DNA from 4 places in the Bordetella sp. genome. Region 2 is predicted to be linked to each of the others. Evidence: predicted binding sites of a transcription regulator. Region 2 holds the regulator's gene; each other region holds the start of a gene.
What was found. Region 2 encodes sigma-54, which starts transcription at its own class of promoters, with help from an activator protein. Its sites were predicted from a motif close to TGGCANGNAANCTGCTTT; they were not measured.
Positions count from the first base shown of each region.

Region 1 (4,090 bases), on a different contig from region 2:
GCCACGCCCACGCCGGCCGACACCAAATGCATCACCGCCGCGAAGTCATGCGCATACACGCGCGCCTTCACCGGCTTGCCGATTTCGGCCGCACGCTCCAACAGGAATTGCGTATTGCTGCTGGCGATGTCGCGGCAAACGAAATCGTTGTCCAGGATATCCTTCAGGCTCGCCCGCGAACGCTGCACCAGCGGATGGGCCGGCGGCGTGACGCATACCAGCCTATCCATGGCATAGAGCTCGCATACCAGGTCCGGGTCGTCGACCTGCCCCGCGAATACGCCGATATCGGCTTCGCCTTCGCGGATATAGCCTGCGATGTCTTCGCTCGCCATCTCCTGGATCTCGACATCGACGCGCGAATTGGCCGCGAGGAATCGCGCCACGCTGGGGATGATGAAACCATGCAGGGCGCTGCTATTGGCCAGCAGCCTTACCTTGCCGTGCAACTCCTGGGCATGCGTGCCCACTTCTTCGTGCATGGCATGCAGGTCCGTGAACAGCACGTCCACATGTTTTGCCATGGCCTCGCCGGCCGGCGTCAGGGTCATTCCGCGCGGGCCCCGCACGAACAAAGGGCAGCCCGCGGTGTATTCGAGGCTTTTCAAGCGATAGCTGGCCAATGACGCCGTCATATTCAGCGTCGCCGCGCCCGCTGCCAGATTGCGGGCCTTGGCCACGGCCTTGAAGAGGCGCAGGTCCTTCAGGTCATAGGCGTAGGGCATCGGTTTCTCCTAACACCGCCCGGAAAGGCGGTCGGTCCCGGTTTGTGGCATTCCCCTAGCGAGCCAGCTGGCTGGCGGGATGCCCCTGTTTGGCTTGCCCCAGAACTGTATTGCACCACCCCGGCTCTTTGCACGCCCCGGGGGCCGTCTCGGGTACCCCCCTTATGGGCGATACGCACCAAGTCAAGGCACATACGCACCATCAGCGTGCCTTTCAGCACCAAGGCCGCTTCGACATGGTGCCGCCCCTCCGGCTGCACCGCCCACGAGGACCGCGCGCCGCGGACCGGTCGATGACGGCCACGCCGCGTTCGCCAACGGCAGAGATCCGGTACCCGCGATCACAAATTGGCACAGGTTTTGCTTTTGGGAAGGATGCCCCTGCGTCATCGCTCCGATGCGCACGTGGCCGCTGCACGAAGCCTTGCCATGCATTCCCGCCGGCACCAGCCGGCTCATCGTTAAGGATCCCGACAACATGAACCGCAGACACGTACTCAAACAATTGACGGCCGCCAGTGTGATGGCAATGACGGGATGGCTGCCGGAGGCCCTGGCCGCCGAAGACACCATCAAGGTCGGCATCCTCCATTCGCTGTCCGGCACGATGGCGATTTCGGAGACCTCGCTGAAAGACGTCGCCCTGATGACGATCGAAGAGATCAACGCGGCCGGCGGCGTCATGGGCAAGAAGCTCGAGCCCGTCGTGGTCGACCCCGCCTCGAACTGGCCGCTCTTCGCCGAAAAGGCGCGCCAGCTGCTGTCGCAGGAAAAAGTCGCCGTGGTGTTCGGCTGCTGGACTTCCGTATCGCGCAAGTCCGTCCTGCCGGTCTTCAAGGAGCTGAACGGCCTGCTGTTCTATCCCGTCCAGTACGAAGGCGAAGAGCTCGAACACAATGTTTTCTACACCGGCGCGGCGCCCAACCAGCAGGCCATTCCCGCGGTGGAATACCTGATGAGCGAAGACGGCGGCGGCGCCAAGCGCTTCGTGCTGCTCGGTACCGACTACGTGTATCCGCGCACCACCAACAAGATCCTGCGTGCCTTCCTGCATTCCAAGGGCGTCAAGGACGACGATATCCAGGAGGTCTACACGCCCTTCGGCCACTCGGACTACCAGACCATCGTTGCCAATATCAAGAAGTTCGCCACCGGTGGCAAGACCGCGGTGATCTCCACGATCAACGGCGATTCGAACGTGCCTTTCTATAAGGAATTGGGCAATGCGGGGCTGAAGGCGACCGACGTACCGGTGGTGGCGTTCTCGGTCGGCGAAGAGGAACTGCGCGGCGTCGATACCAAGCCGCTGGTCGGCCACCTGGCCGCCTGGAACTACTTCGAATCCATCAAGAATCCCGTCAACGCCGAGTTCATCAAGAAGTGGAAGGCCTACGCCAAGGCGAAGAACCTGCCCAATGCCGATACGGTCGTCACCAACGACCCGATGGAAGCCACCTACATCGGCATCCATATGTGGAAGCAGGCCGTCGAACAGGCCAAGACCACCAATGTGGATAAGGTCATCGCGGCCGTGGGCGGCCAGAAGTTCAACGCGCCGGACGGCTACACCATCGAGATGGACAAGACCAACCATCACCTGCACAAGCCCGTGTACATCGGCGAGATCCGCGCCGACGGCCAGTTCAACGTGGTCTGGAAAAGCAAGGGACCGATCCGCGCGCAACCGTGGAGCCCCTACATCCCCGGCAACGAAGGCAAGCAAAACCTGTAAGGAAGGAACCGCATCGCCATGCGCATCGCGCTCATCGCAACCATTCTTCGCCGCCTGCTGGCCGCATGCCTGCTGGCCATGCCCATGGCGGCGGCGCTGGGCGCGGGGCTCGATGCCTCGCTGCTCGCGCCGCTGGCCGGCGACGACACCGACGCCAAGCTTCAGGCGATCCGCCAACTGGGCCAGTCCACCGACCCCGCCGCCGCCGATGTCCTGGCGGCGATGGGCTCGGACCGGCTCTACGCCACCACCGACGGCCGCGTGCTGATCGACACCGGCAAGAGCGCGCTCGACCCGGCCACCGGCCAGAGCCAGCCCATGCCGGCGGATGCGGGCTCCGTCATGATCAATAACCGCCTGCGCCGCGCGATCGAGGGGGCGCTGGCGGAATCGCGCCTGCACGCCGCCGACCCCGCGCAGCGCCTGGCTGCCGCCCAGCGCCTGCAGCAAACGTCGCAGGCCGCCGTCCTGCCGCTGATCGTGGCAGCGCTGGACAAAGAAAAGGACCCGCAGGTGCGCAGCGCGCTGGAAATCGCGCAGGCAAATCTCGAATTGAAAAGTCCGGACGCCAACGTGCGCCGCCATGCCGTCGAGATCCTGGGACGCAGCCTGAACACCGGTTTCATTCCGGTCCTGACCGCGATGACCGGACGCGACGCGCAGGGCAACTACGCAGAACCGGACGCCGGCGTGCGCGACGCGGCCGCGGCCGCCCTGCGCGCCATCGACCGCCACCTTGCCGCCATCGAATGGGCCGGCAATCTTTTCTACGGCATCAGCCTGGGCAGCGTGCTGTTGCTGGCCGCGCTGGGCCTGGCCATTACCTTCGGCCTGATGGGCGTGATCAACATGGCCCACGGCGAACTGCTGATGATCGGCGCCTACGCCACGTTTGCCGTGCAGGGCGCCTTCCGCGCCTGGGCGCCCGCCTGGATGGACTGGTACGTGATCGCCGCCCTGCCCGTCGCCTTTGTCGTGACGGCGTTGGTGGGCATGGCGCTGGAACGCACCGTCATCCGCTGGCTATATGGCCGCCCCCTGGAAACGCTGCTGGCGACCTGGGGCATCAGCCTGATCCTGATGCAGCTGGTGCGTTCGCTGTTCGGCGCCCAGAACGTCGAGGTCAGCAATCCCGGCTGGATGAGCGGCGGCGTCACCGTCATGGGCGGACTGGTGCTGACTTACAACCGCCTGGTGATTGTCGTGTTCTCGCTGCTGGTTCTCTTCTTCGTGTGGCTGCTGCTGAACCACACCCGGCTGGGCCTGTTCGTGCGCGCCATCACGCAGAACCGCCGCATGGCCGACTGCGTTGGCGTGCCCACCGGCCGCATCGATATGCTGGCCTTCGGCCTGGGCTCGGGTATTGCCGGATTGGCGGGCGTCGCCCTGTCCCAGCTGGGCAATGTGGGACCCGACCTGGGCCGCGGCTACATCGTCGATTCCTTCATGGTCGTCGTGCTGGGCGGCGTCGGCCAGCTCGCCGGCACCGTCATCGCCGCCCTGGGCCTGGGCGGACTCAACAAGATCATGGAGCCCTACGCGGGCGCCGTACTGGCCAAGATCGCCATCCTGGTACTGATCGTGCTGTTCGTGCAAAAACGCCCGCAGGGCCTGTTCGCCCCGCGCGGCCGGA
Region 1 is NZ_JBMQQZ010000092.1:34,647-38,736, forward strand. Features, by position in the region: gene ACO1P8_RS20350 (LysR family transcriptional regulator) at 1-725, opposite strand, end outside; gene urtA (urea ABC transporter substrate-binding protein) at 1,204-2,457, shown strand; gene urtB (urea ABC transporter permease subunit UrtB) at 2,476-4,090, shown strand, end outside.
Region 1: urtA (urea ABC transporter substrate-binding protein) is a predicted target of sigma-54. The motif match lies at 1,075-1,092, and genes of this name have one in related genera.

Region 2 (4,090 bases):
CGGCCCCACGACCTACCACGCCATGCTGGAGGCCATCCGGGGCGCTCGCCAGTATGTGCATATGGAAAGCTATATTTTCGACGACGACGACGCGGGACAGAAGTTTGCGGACGCACTGATCGCGAAGAGAAAACAGGGCGTCCCTGTCGCGCTCATGGTCGATGGCGTGGGGACCTTGCATACGCCGAAGGCTTTCTTCGACCGTCTGCGCGAGGAGGGGATACAGGTAGTGGTGTTCAATCCGGTGAACCCTGCCGAGGCACGCGCGGGATGGTCTCCGAATAACCGCGATCATCGGAAACTGTTGGTTGTCGATGGCAAGACGGGCTTTCTCGGCGGAATCAATATCAGTTCTGTATATGAGTCATCCGCATCGGGTGGGTCATCGGCATCGATCCTGCGCGGCAGCTCGTCGGATTCGGCCCAGCCCCCGGATCCCAAGGAGGCTCCATGGCGCGACACGCAGATCCGGGTGCAGGGTCCGGCCGTGGCCGAGATTGAACGGGTGATGCAGGAAGGCTGGCAGGCCCAGCACGGTCCGCCATTGGACCCAAGAGAGTTCTATCCGGTAAATCAGGGGATGGGAGATCTTTTCGTGCGCATCGTCGCCAATCGCCCGGGAGACCGCGACGGCTATACGCTGTATCTGACTTTCATGTCGGCCATACAAAGCGCGCAGCGATCGATACACATCACCATGGCGTACTTCGTGCCGGATCCTGCCTTCGTCCAGGCCTTGGCGGACGCGGCCAGGCGCAATGTGGACGTGGTGCTGGTGCTGCCGGGCTTCAGCGATTCTTCTCTCGTGTTCCATGCCGGCCGCTCGCATTACTCGGAGTTGCTGGAAGCAGGTGTGAAGATCTACGAGCGTCGCGACGCGTTTCTGCACGCGAAGACCGCGGTGATCGACGGAGTATGGTCCACCGTAGGCTCGAGCAATATGGACTGGCGTAGTTTCGCGCTGAACTATGAGTTGAACGCCGTCGTGATCGGACCGCGCTTCGCCCGGCAAATGGAAACCTTGTTTGACGAGGATGTAGCTCGGGGCCAGCGAATCGATGCCCAATACTGGTCGGACCGGGGCATCAAGGAAAGACTCATGGAGTCCTTTGGTCGGATGTTCGAGCGCTGGCTCTGATACGGCCCGTCTCCCGGGACCGGGAACAGCCGGCGCGTGCCGGCCGGTTCGCAATCAGAGGGGCTACTTTCCGTAGCGCGTTTTGGCATCGGCCATGCAGGCATCCTTGGCGTTGCCGGACAGGGTGTCGCATTTCGCCTTCGCGACGTCATATGCCGCTTCGCGCTTTTCCTTGGTTGCATCGTGTCGCGCTTCGGCCTGTTCCTTGGCTTGCTTCGCGTCGGCCTTGGCGCTATCGCGCGTGGCCTTGGCTTCTTTTTGGCAAACGTCTTTTTCGTCGCCCTTCATGCCATCGCATTTCTTCTGGTCGGCGCGATACTGCGCATCGATTTCCTTGTTGGTCATCGGCGCCTGGGTCTGAGCATGCGCGGTGAAAGTCACCGCCGGGATACTCAATGCGATGGCACTCAGAGAAAGTTTGATGATGCTCATGACGCTACTCCTCGTTGTCGTCTACAGGCCGATTGACCTGGCCCTCGACGGGCTGGTTCTTCGAGCAAGCTGCGTACCCGAGCGCAATATTCCCCAACCATGCGTCGATAGGCATAGCCCTTGCTGTGTGCGTAGTCCCAACTCGTCACACGAAAGGAGATCGGAATGAAGTTCAGTCGTCTCACCTCCATGTTGATTCTCGCCGCGGCTTGCGGGTCCGGTGCCGCGTTGGCGCAGCAGAATGCACCTACCACGCCTTCCACCACGCCGAACGACTCTACCGCCACGCCGCCAAGGAATGACAAGGTACCGCCGGGCACGCCTGCGCCCGCGCCGTATGCGAGCCATCCTGCCGGCACCGCGCCGGTTACGCGGGATAGTTCCGGCAGCGACCTGCGAAAGGAAAAGGAACCGCGCATGCCCTCGGATATGAAGAACACCAACGTCTCGCCAACGAAGGGCGGCGGCGCGCCTTATACGGATACGGGCAAGCGGTAAGGACCTTCGCCGCGCGGAATGACGAAGGGGCGCCGCGGCGCCCCTTTTCGATATGCCTTCGCGGTCAGTACTGCCGGCGCATGTCGGCGGGCGGGTACTTCAGCTGTCCACGGTACTTCGATACGGTGCGACGCGCCACCACCACGCCTTGCTGGCCGAGCAGTTGCGCAAGGTCGACATCGGATAGGGGCGTGGATGCATCTTCGCCGTCAATCATTTCCTTGATCAACGCCCGCACGGCGGCGGCCGAGCAGCTTCCCCCCGTGTCCGTATAAAGTTCGCGGGAGAAGAAGTGCTTGAATTCGAAAATGCCGCGTGGCGTGGCCATGTATTTATTGCTCGTCGCGCGGGATACGGTGGACTCGTGGATTTCCAATTCATCGGCGATCTCGCGCAGCATCAACGGACGCAGGGCGATCTCTCCGTACTCGAAGAACGTTTGCTGGCGCAGAACGATCGCTTCCGCCACGCGCTGTATGGTGCTGTAGCGTTGTTCGACGTTGCGGATCAGCCAGCGTGCTTCCTGCAGCTCTTGTGCCATCGGCGAACGGTCGCTATAGCGTGCATTGCGGAACAGATCGGCGTAGGCCCGATGCAGGCGTGCGCGGGGCATCGCCGCACGGTTGGGTGTGACGATCCATTGGTTGTTGAACTTCTGTACGACGACATCGGGCACCACATAGCTGGAATCGGCTTGTGAATAACGCAGTCCGGGGCGAGGGTCCAGGCGTCGTATCAGCGAGCACGCTTCGCGCATCGCGTCGTCGCTGCATTGGCACGCGCGGACCAGGCCGGAAAAATCGTGCTTGCCCAGGCGTTCCAGTTCGTGTTCGACGATGTGGATTGCCAGATCGCGCGCGGGCGTTGTCTCGTCCATCGCGACGAGTTGCAGCTTCAGGCATTCCGCGAGGTTGCGTGCCCCCAGGCCGGGCGTGTCGAGCTGCTGAACCAACTTAAGGGCGACCTCCCATTCCTCGGGCTCGGGTGGGGGATCGAATACCCCGTCCCCGGCGAGTTCGGTCAGGTCGGTTCGCAGATAGCCTTCTTCGTCCAGCCCCTCGATGATGTACTCGGCCATCAGGCGATCGCGTGGCGCCAGTCGGTAGCTGCACAGTTCGCTGCATAGCCGGTCGCGCAGGTCTTCGGTGCTGCGGGCCCACTGGCCGACGTCGCTGTCGCCATCGCCCGAAGCGCGGGCCGCGGGGTAATCGCCGGAATACTCCGATTGAATGTCCGGCAGCTCGGGTAGCTCGACCACGACTTCCGGCGGAGCTTCCGTCAGAGCGGGATTCTGCATATCGGACGCGCCGGCCAAATTTTCGTGGAGCGCCGTATCCGTGGCCGGCGTGCTCGCCACGCCGGAGTCGGCCGGTGCGTTATCGTCCTCGCCTTCCTCGAGGAACGGGTTTGTCGCAAGTGCTTGCTCGATTTCGCGGGTAAATTCCAGCGCGGACATCTGCAGCAGTTTTACCGACTGCTGGAGCCGCGGCGTCAGGCTGGTCTGCTGACGCGCCCTGAGTTCGTACGTGGCTTGATGTGCCAATTGCTGTCTCCGTCTGACTGCAGGGATGAAAACGCCCATCCCATTCAAGACAAACATAAGCAAGGTGCATGCCAATTTTCAGTCGACCCCGTGCGACCTGACGGACCCCTGGCAAGCCCGCGTATTTATTGGCTTTTCAAGGCACGCCGCATGCTGGCGTAGGGATAGGTGGATCGCTGGATGCCGCCAAGCCCCCGACTTTGCCGGACGGATTTACCAGCTCATGTAATAACTGCCAGACGCCTCCAGGATCGCGGCGGCGGCGTCATTCCCAGGAGGTCGATATGGAGCATGGCCGAGATACCGTCGAACCCGGGCACATTGCCGCCGCCGGCTCGCCGGCCGAGACGCGGATCGTCGGGTCGGCAAAGAAATCCGGCGCCGGCCCCGGGCCGGAAGTCATGGCGGCGGCCACGCTGGAGGGGAACGACGTCCTGAACCTGTCCGGCGAAAAGTTGGGCGTTTTGCAGGACATCATG
Region 2 is NZ_JBMQQZ010000091.1:50,216-54,305, forward strand. Features, by position in the region: gene ACO1P8_RS20025 (phospholipase D-like domain-containing protein) at 1-1,138, shown strand, start outside; gene ACO1P8_RS20030 (hypothetical protein) at 1,202-1,570, opposite strand; gene ACO1P8_RS20035 (hypothetical protein) at 1,736-2,068, shown strand; gene ACO1P8_RS20040 (RNA polymerase factor sigma-54) at 2,133-3,611, opposite strand; gene ACO1P8_RS20045 (PRC-barrel domain-containing protein) at 3,896-4,090, shown strand, end outside.

Region 3 (4,090 bases), on a different contig from region 2:
CGCCGGGGGCCTGACGCGCCAGGACGGCGGGCAGCGAAGTCCCGAGCGTGGCGGAGAGGGCCGCAGGCAAGCCTGCCCGCGGCGCATCAGGCTGCTCGATATCCATATCGTCCGGCGTAACGGTCAGGATGCGCGGCCGTTCCGCATGCCGGCCCAGCGCCTTCAACACGCCGCGGCTGATCACGTGTTCCAGTTCGCGCACATTGCCCGGCCAGCCATAATGCTGCAGGACGGCGTGCGTTTCAGGCTGCAGGCGCACCGCGCCCAACCCCAGGCGGGCACGGTTCTCTTCCAGGAAGGCCCCGGCCAGCAGCAGTACGTCGCGGCCGCGCTCGCGCAGCGGCGGCACGCGCAGCGGGTAGACGCTGAGCCGATGATAGAAATCCGCGCGCATGCGGCGGGCACGCACTTCCTCGGCCAGGTCGCGGTTGGTGGCGGCAATCAGCCGCACATCGACCTGATGCTCGCGATCGGAACCGACGCGCTGCAACTGGCCGCTCTGCAACACGCGCAGCAGCTTGGCTTGCGCACTGAGCGGCAGTTCTCCCACCTCGTCCAGGAACAGCGTGCCGCCGTGCGCCAGCTCGAACTTGCCGCGCCGGTCCTGGACGGCGCCCGAGAATGCGCCGCGGACATGGCCGAAGAGTTCGCTTTCGATGAGGTTGTCCGGCAAGGCGGCGCAATTGACGCTGATCATCGGTTTGCCCGCCCTGGGCGAGCCCGCGTGCAACGCCTGCGCGATCAATTCCTTGCCCACCCCGGTCTCGCCGGTGATCAGCACCGTAAGCTCGCTGGCGGCGACCATTTCGACGTCCTTCATCAAGCGGCGAAAGGCGCTGCTCTGGCCGGTCAGGCGACGCGATGGCTCGGCGGCCGCCAGGCGGTAGCTTTCCGCCCGCCGCCGTTCGTCCTCGGCGGTGACGGCCAGTTGCTCGATACGGGCCGCCACGGTGACGGTCGCGGCGGCCAGGCCGGCGAAGACGTCCAGCACACCGAGGTCTTCCGCGGAAAACCGCCCTGCCTGCAATGCGTCCAGGGTCAGCAGGCCCCACTTGCGCTGGCCGACCGTGATGACGCATCCCATGCAATCGTGTACGTGCAGCTCGCCGCCCTCCGCCACCAGTCCATCGTACGGATCCGGAAGGCCGCTATCCGGCGGAAAACGCATGGCGCCGTCCGCCGCCAGCAAGGCACGCAGGCGGGGATGCTGGTCCAGCCGGAACCGGCGGCCCATCGCGTCGGGACTAAGGCCCTCCATCGCCAGGGGGATCAGGGCGTCGCCCTCCAGACGCAGCAGGCCGATCGCATCGCACGGCAGCAAAGCGCGCAGCGCGTCCAGCAGCCGGCGATAGCGCTCTGCCGGCACGAGCTCTCGCGCCAGATCGGCCACCAGGGGAATGATGGCGCCAAGCAGGGGATGTTGGGTGCGGGCGGGCATGGGGACGCTGGGGCGGAAATAAGCCGGTCAAGGTGAAGACCGGTGCCGCCAGCATAACGCATCTCCCGGAAATTCCGGGTTCATATGACTCGTATCTATCTTTATAGAGTCTATAAAACTCCTTTATTTAATGCTTATTCCTGACTGGACGAGAGGGCGCCGGGGCGGGCCGCATTGGCATGGATGTTGCATTGCATAAAACAGACTCGCGACCCGCGAGCCGCCGTCCCCGCACCTTCGTGGAAGCCATGAAACGAGGGGCCAAATAAAGGAGTTTCACTGCCATGCTCGATTCGAACCAGCTCGCCATTATCCGCGCCACCGTGCCCCTGCTCGAAACGGGCGGCGAGGCGCTGACCACGCACTTCTACAAGATCATGCTGGACGAATATCCGGAGGTACGGCCGCTATTCAATCAGGCGCACCAGGCCAGCGGCGCGCAGCCGCGAGCCCTGGCCAATGGCGTGCTGATGTACGCGCGCAATATCGATCGCCTCCAGGCCCTGGCGCCGCTGGCGACGCAGATCGTCAACAAGCACGTGTCCTTGCAGGTTTTGCCCGAGCACTATCCCATCGTTGGGACATGCCTGCTGCGGGCCATCCGCGAAGTATTGGGCGCGGACGTCGCCACCGACGAAGTCATCGCCGCCTGGGCCGCCGCCTATCGGCAACTGGCCGACATGCTGATCCAGGCCGAGGCGGCCGCGTATGACGCACGCGAACAGGAAGCGGGAGGCTGGCGGGGCGCGCGGCCCTTCATCGTGACCCGCAAGGCCGCCGAGAGCGCCGAAATCACGTCTTTCTATCTGCGCCCGGCCGATGGCAGCGCCCTGCTCGCCTATCGTCCGGGCCAGTATCTGGGCTTGCGGCTGAACGTCGACGGCCAGGAGATCCGCCGCAATTACTCGCTGTCGCGCGCGCCCGACGGCAGCCAGTACCGCATCAGCGTCAAGCGGGAGCCGGGCGGCGTCGCCTCGAACTTCCTGCACGACCGGATCCGAGAAGGCGATACCCTGGACGTATTTCCGCCCGCGGGGGACTTCGTGCTGCGCGAAGGCGACCGGCCGCTGGCGCTGATCAGCGCCGGCGTGGGTGTGACACCCGTGCTCGCCATGCTGGAAGATGCCTTGCGCGAAGGCGAGCGGCCCGTGCACTTCATCCATTACGCGCGCAACGGGGACGTCCATGCCTTTGGCGACTACGTCGATCAGCTGGCCGCGCGCTATCCGCGGCTGCGTCATTACGTTTGCTACGAAGATGCCGAGGGCGCGGCACGCCAGCCCGATGCCGTGGGCCGGGCCCATGCGGAACAGCTGCGCCAGTGGCTACCCTTCCCCGCCGACCTGGACGCCTACTTCGTCGGTCCCCGGCCTTTCATGTCCTTCATGAAGAAAACGCTGGCGGCGCTGGGGGTGCCGGAATCGCAAAGCCGCTACGAATTCTTCGGTCCGGCCGGCGCGCTGTAGAACGCGGCGCGCCAGCGCCGACGCGCGGGTCATCCGGATGGCCCGCGGCAGCGGACGGGAAGCACGGATCAGCGTTTCTTCGACAAGGCTTTGCGCGGTGGCCGTGGGGTGCGGCCCGCGGCCTTGCCGCGCATGTCCTCCGATGCGCCGGCATGCCACAGCCGAAGCAGCGTGCGGGTCTGCTCGCGTACGGTCTCCTTGACCAGTTCCGCGCGCGCGGAATCGATTTCCTGCCATCCCAGCAGCGAGAGCGCGCCCCGCTTGGCCGTGTGGAATATCAATAATTGTCCGTGCAGCGAGAAGACGCGCACCATGGTCCTTGGGTCGTCGATCGCGGTGCCGGCAATGCGCGCCACCAGCGCCATGCAGACGTCGTTCAGCGGCTTGCGTAAGCGCTCCTGCAGGATGTCGGTGGCGATCGGCGGTTCGTGGCCGGCCTGCTCGCGCGCGAAGAACAGCCGCTGGTCCGGGCCGCACGACGCGCGGAACATGCGATCGGCGATGAGATCCTGGATATGGATGAAAGCGCCGATCAGCGCTTCGGCGTCCGACCAATCGGCCAGGGCGGCGCGAGCCTGCTCCAGCGCCGGCTCGAAAGCGGCGCGCGCGCTATCGGCGATATGTTCGGCGCAGGCGCGATACAGCCCTTCCTTGCTTTCGAAGTAGTACTGCAACGCCGGGGCGTTGACGCCGGCATGCGCGGCGATGTCCCGCGTCGAGGCGCCGCCGAAGCCGGATTCGCCGAAGCGTTCTATGGCTGCCTCGATGATGCGCAGGCGGGTTTCGTCACCCCTTGCATAACCGCTGCCAGCGGGGCGCCGGACGCGCTTTGTGTCGTTCATGCCTGTCTCCCGGAGCGAGTTCCGCGGTCCGTCGTCCGCCGCACGTCATCTGTTCGTCAGGGAAAAATATAACACTTGATAAATTTCTTCCAGGCGATAAAAATATTCCACTTGTTCAAAATTCAACGCGCCCCATGCCCGTATCCGCAGGATCGCCAGATTCCCCGACCGCCCCGCGCGGCACATCAACCGCCGACGCCGCACCCGCACGGCGGCCGCGTACACGCAGCCGCCGCGCCATCCTGCTGGGGGCCGGCGCGCTGGCCATCGCCGCCGCCCTGGCCTGGGGCGCCCACTGGTGGCTGGTGGGACGCTATATCGAAAGCACCGACGACGCCTACCTG
Region 3 is NZ_JBMQQZ010000083.1:136,523-140,612, forward strand. Features, by position in the region: gene norR (nitric oxide reductase transcriptional regulator NorR) at 1-1,438, opposite strand, end outside; gene hmpA (NO-inducible flavohemoprotein) at 1,723-2,904, shown strand; gene ACO1P8_RS17990 (CerR family C-terminal domain-containing protein) at 2,973-3,746, opposite strand; gene ACO1P8_RS17995 (HlyD family secretion protein) at 3,881-4,090, shown strand, end outside.
Region 3: hmpA (NO-inducible flavohemoprotein) is a predicted target of sigma-54. The motif match lies at 1,614-1,631, and genes of this name have one in related genera.

Region 4 (4,090 bases), on a different contig from region 2:
TGCCCAGGTCCTTGATCCTTTCCAGGAATCGTTCCAGGAAGTCGTGCAGGCCCGCTGCCATGATGTCTTCCACCTTGCCATAGCGCAGTTCGGAACACAGCATGCCGGCGCGGCGTTCGGTTTCGGCTGAACGAGCGTTGGACACCAGCGCCAGGTCGTCCCGGACGGATTGCACCGAGCTGAGCAGCGAGCGCGGCATATCGCCGTGCAGGATCAGCAGTTCGGCCACGCGATCCGGCGTGACCACGTCGCGGTACACCTTGCGATAGACCTCCAGTCCGGAGACCGAACCCAGGATCGCGGCCCACCGGTAGAACTCCTCGCGCACCGCCATGCCGCGCTGGGCCCCGGTGCGGCCCGCTTCGCCATCGTCGGATTCGTGGAATTTGACGTCCAGCATGCGCGCGGTATTGTCGGCGCGCTCCAGGTGCATGCCCAGGCGCATGAAATACAGGGCCTCGTCCTCCAGCATGGTGCCCAGCGTCACGCCGCGCGCCACATGCGAACGGAACTTGACCCATTCGAAGAACTCCCCCGGGTTGCGTTCGGGAAGCTCCGAGCGCAGGTGGCGCAGCAGCTCCAGCCAGGTGGTGTTGTAGGTCTCCCAGAGTTCGGTCGTCAGGCTGCCGCGCACCGCGCGGGCGTTCTCGCGGGCGGCGTGCAGGCAGGCGTAGATGGAGGACGGGTTGTCCGGCTCGCGCATCATGAAGCGCAGCACGTCGCGCGCGCTGCCCTCGGGATAGCGCTGGTCGAACAGGGTTTGCAGTTCGGAGATGCGCATCAGCGCCTGCCAGGACCGTTCGCGTGTCGCGGGGTCCTGCGGCAGCAGCGACATTTGCATGCTCACATCCAGCATGCGGGCCATGTTCTCCGCGCGCTCCATGTAACGGCACATCCAGAACAGATTGTCGGCAGTGCGGCTCAGCATGGTCATTCCTCCAGCACCCAGGTGTCCTTGGTCCCGCCGCCCTGGCTGCTGTTGACCACCAGCGAGCCCTCGGTCAGCGCGACGCGGCACAAGCCGCCCGGCACGGTATGGATTTCCTTGCCGCACAGCACGTAGGGTCGCAGATCGACGTGGCGCGGCGCGATGCCGCTTTCGACGTAGGTAGGCACGGTCGACAAAGCCAGCGTGGGCTGCGCGATGTAGGCCGCGGGATTGGCCCGCACGCGTTCGCGGAAGGCATCGACCTGGGCGCGCGTGGACGCCGGCCCCACCAGCATGCCGTAGCCGCCCGCCCCATGCACCTCCTTGACCACCAGTTCATGCATATTGGCCAGCACATGGGACAGCTCGTCGGACCGCGCGCAACGCCAGGTGGGCACGTTCTGCAGCAGCGGTTCCTCGCCCAGGTAGAAGCGGATCATGTCCGGGACGTACAGGTAGGTCGATTTGTCGTCGGCGATGCCCGTGCCGACGGCGTTGGCCAGCGTGATGCGGCCGGCGCGATAGACCGACATCAGCCCCGGCACGCCCAGCGCGGAATCGGCGCGGAACGAGAGCGGATCCATGAAATCATCGTCGACGCGGCGGTAGATGACATCCACGCGGCGCGGACCGCGCGTCGTGCGCATATAGACGGTATTGTGGTCGACGAACAGGTCGCGGCCCTCGACGAGCTCGACGCCCATCTGCTGCGCCAGGAAAGCATGTTCGAAGTACGCGGAGTTGTACATGCCGGGCGTCAGCACGACCACGGTGGGATCGTCGTTGCCGCGCGGCGCGACTTCCCGCAGGTTGTCCAGCAGCAGGTCCGGATAGTGCGCCACCGGTCCCACCTTCAGGCGGCTGAAGGCATCGGGCAGCAGCCGCATGGACACCTTGCGGTTTTCCAGCATGTAGGACACGCCGGACGGGACGCGCAGATTGTCCTCCAGGACGTAGAAATCGCCGGCGCCGGCGCGCACCACGTCCACGCCGGCAATATGGCAGTAGATGTTTTCGGCGACATCGACGTCCTGCATCTCCGGGCGGTATTGCGCGTTCAGGAAGACCTGTTCGGCCGGCACGATGCCGGCGCGCACGATGTCGTGGCCATGATAGATGTCGTGAATGAACATGTTCAGCGCGCGCACGCGCTGCTTCAGTCCCGCGTCCAGATGGCGCCATTCGGCGGCCGGGATAATGCGCGGAATCAGGTCGAAGGGGATCAGGCGCTCGGTGCCGGCTTCGTCGCCGGCCACGGAAAACGTGATGCCCACCCGGCGGAAATTGAAATCGGCTTCCAGGCGTCGGGCGGCCATGACCTCGTCGGTCTGGGTCGCGAGCCATTGCCCGAGGGCGCTGTAATGCGGACGCACTTCGCCCGCGCTGTCGTACATCTCGTCGTAGGCGCGGATGGTGCCGGACGGTTGGTCCATGGTTGCGCTCCTCCTGTCAGGGGCGGCCGGTCTCGCCCTTTGCCTGAGGCGATGGCCGGCATCGCTTGTTACACCGCAATGGAAGCAACACTTGTGCCAATTTTGCGGTTATGGGGGAAAGCGCATGGGGCGCCGACCTGGTGCGTTGCCGGCGTTCCGCCGGCGCCGGGCAGCGCACCGTGATGGTGCGGCGCCCGGCGAGGTGGCGGACGCGGCGTGGGTATGTCTCCGTCGGTCAGGGGGCCTTGGGCACCCAGCCATCGGGTGTCAGGACGGCATCCAGCCGGACATCGTGGGCCTCGGGTATGTGAGTATCCTCCAGTCGTCCGACCGTCCAGGCGATGCCGATCGTCGTGAATGCATGTCCCGCCGTCTTCAGCGCCGACAGCGTGCGGTCGTAGTACCCGCCGCCGTAGCCGACCCGGTCGGCCTGCCCGCTGTACCCCAGCGTGGGTACCAGGATCAGATCGGGGATGACGGTGGCGCCGGGCAACGGTTCCTGGATGCCGTAAGCCCCTTCCTGCATGGGCGCATCCGGCATCCAGGGGCGGAATTCCAGGGGCTGGCCGGCACCCTGCACGGCGGGCAGGGCCACGGTGATGCCCGCTTCCGCCCATTGTGTGAGCAAAGGCCGCAGATCCGGCTCGTCCTGCAGCGGCCAGTAGGCGGCGATGACGGAAGGTCCCGGGCGGCCGGCGTTGCGCGCTGCTTCGCGCGCCAGCGCCACCCAGGTGAACAGCCGGCCACGCATGAGCAGGCCGCCGCGTTGACGCTGCGCCTCGTTCAGCGATGCGCGCGCCTCCCGCAATCGCTTGCGCAGCGGTACTGCGTTATCCTTCAACGTGTTTTTGGTGGTCATTCGGGTCCAGGCGTTAAGGAGAACTGATGCGTAGGGGGGAATCGGGACGTTATCAGAAATCGCCCGGGGGCGATGGCGGGCGCTTGTTGCGTCGCGCATTGCCGCTGTTGGCGCTGCTGACGTCCGCCTGTGCACCGGTGGATGCGCAGCAGCGCCCCGGCCAGGATTCGGCGGTGATCGCGGCGGCGGCCGGTACGCCCGCCGCTCCGGCCGCGACGGACGCTCCGCTTACCTCTCTGGCCGACGACCCCTCCGCCAGCGAGCGCCCCGAGGACGTGTCGCTATCGAGCAATCAGCCGCCGACCCCGGCGCGCCAGGCGGTCATGAGCGCGCGCGACGCCATGCTGCGCAAGCAGTGGTCGGCCCTGGCCGTCATCGTGCCGCAGGCGCGCGACGATATCCTCGGCATGTATCCCGAGTACTGGCTGCTGCGCTACCAGGTCTGGAACATGCCGCGCGGGCAATGGCCGGTGGACCAGCTGCGGCGCTTCATCGAACGCAGTCCGGACGCCTACCTGGCCGATAGGCTGCGGGCCGACTGGCTGCTGGCGGCGGCGCGCTCGGGCGACTACGACACCGTCAACAAGCTCGCGCCCATCAAGAACGGCAATGCGCAAACCGAGTGCGCCACGCTGGAAGCCCGCTACATGACCGGCAGGAAAGTCGGCGGCGCCGAAGCGATGCGCGCCTTCGCCCCCGGGGTATGGTGCTGGTCTCTGTATGACGACCTGGTCGCCAACCACATCCTGGGCTGGAACGACCTGCAGCCGCAGCTGCGCGATGCGATCGAGGACAACAAGCTGGCCGACGCGCGCAAGTACGCGGGTTATCTGTTCGAGCCCCCCGAACAGAAAGCCTACGACGCCATGA
Region 4 is NZ_JBMQQZ010000064.1:57,706-61,795, reverse strand. Features, by position in the region: gene ACO1P8_RS12555 (alpha-E domain-containing protein) at 1-928, opposite strand, end outside; gene ACO1P8_RS12550 (circularly permuted type 2 ATP-grasp protein) at 931-2,361, opposite strand; gene ACO1P8_RS12545 (5-formyltetrahydrofolate cyclo-ligase) at 2,597-3,220, opposite strand; gene ACO1P8_RS12540 (lytic transglycosylase domain-containing protein) at 3,247-4,090, shown strand, end outside.
Region 4: ACO1P8_RS12550 (circularly permuted type 2 ATP-grasp protein) is a predicted target of sigma-54. The motif match lies at 2,443-2,460, and genes of this name have one in related genera.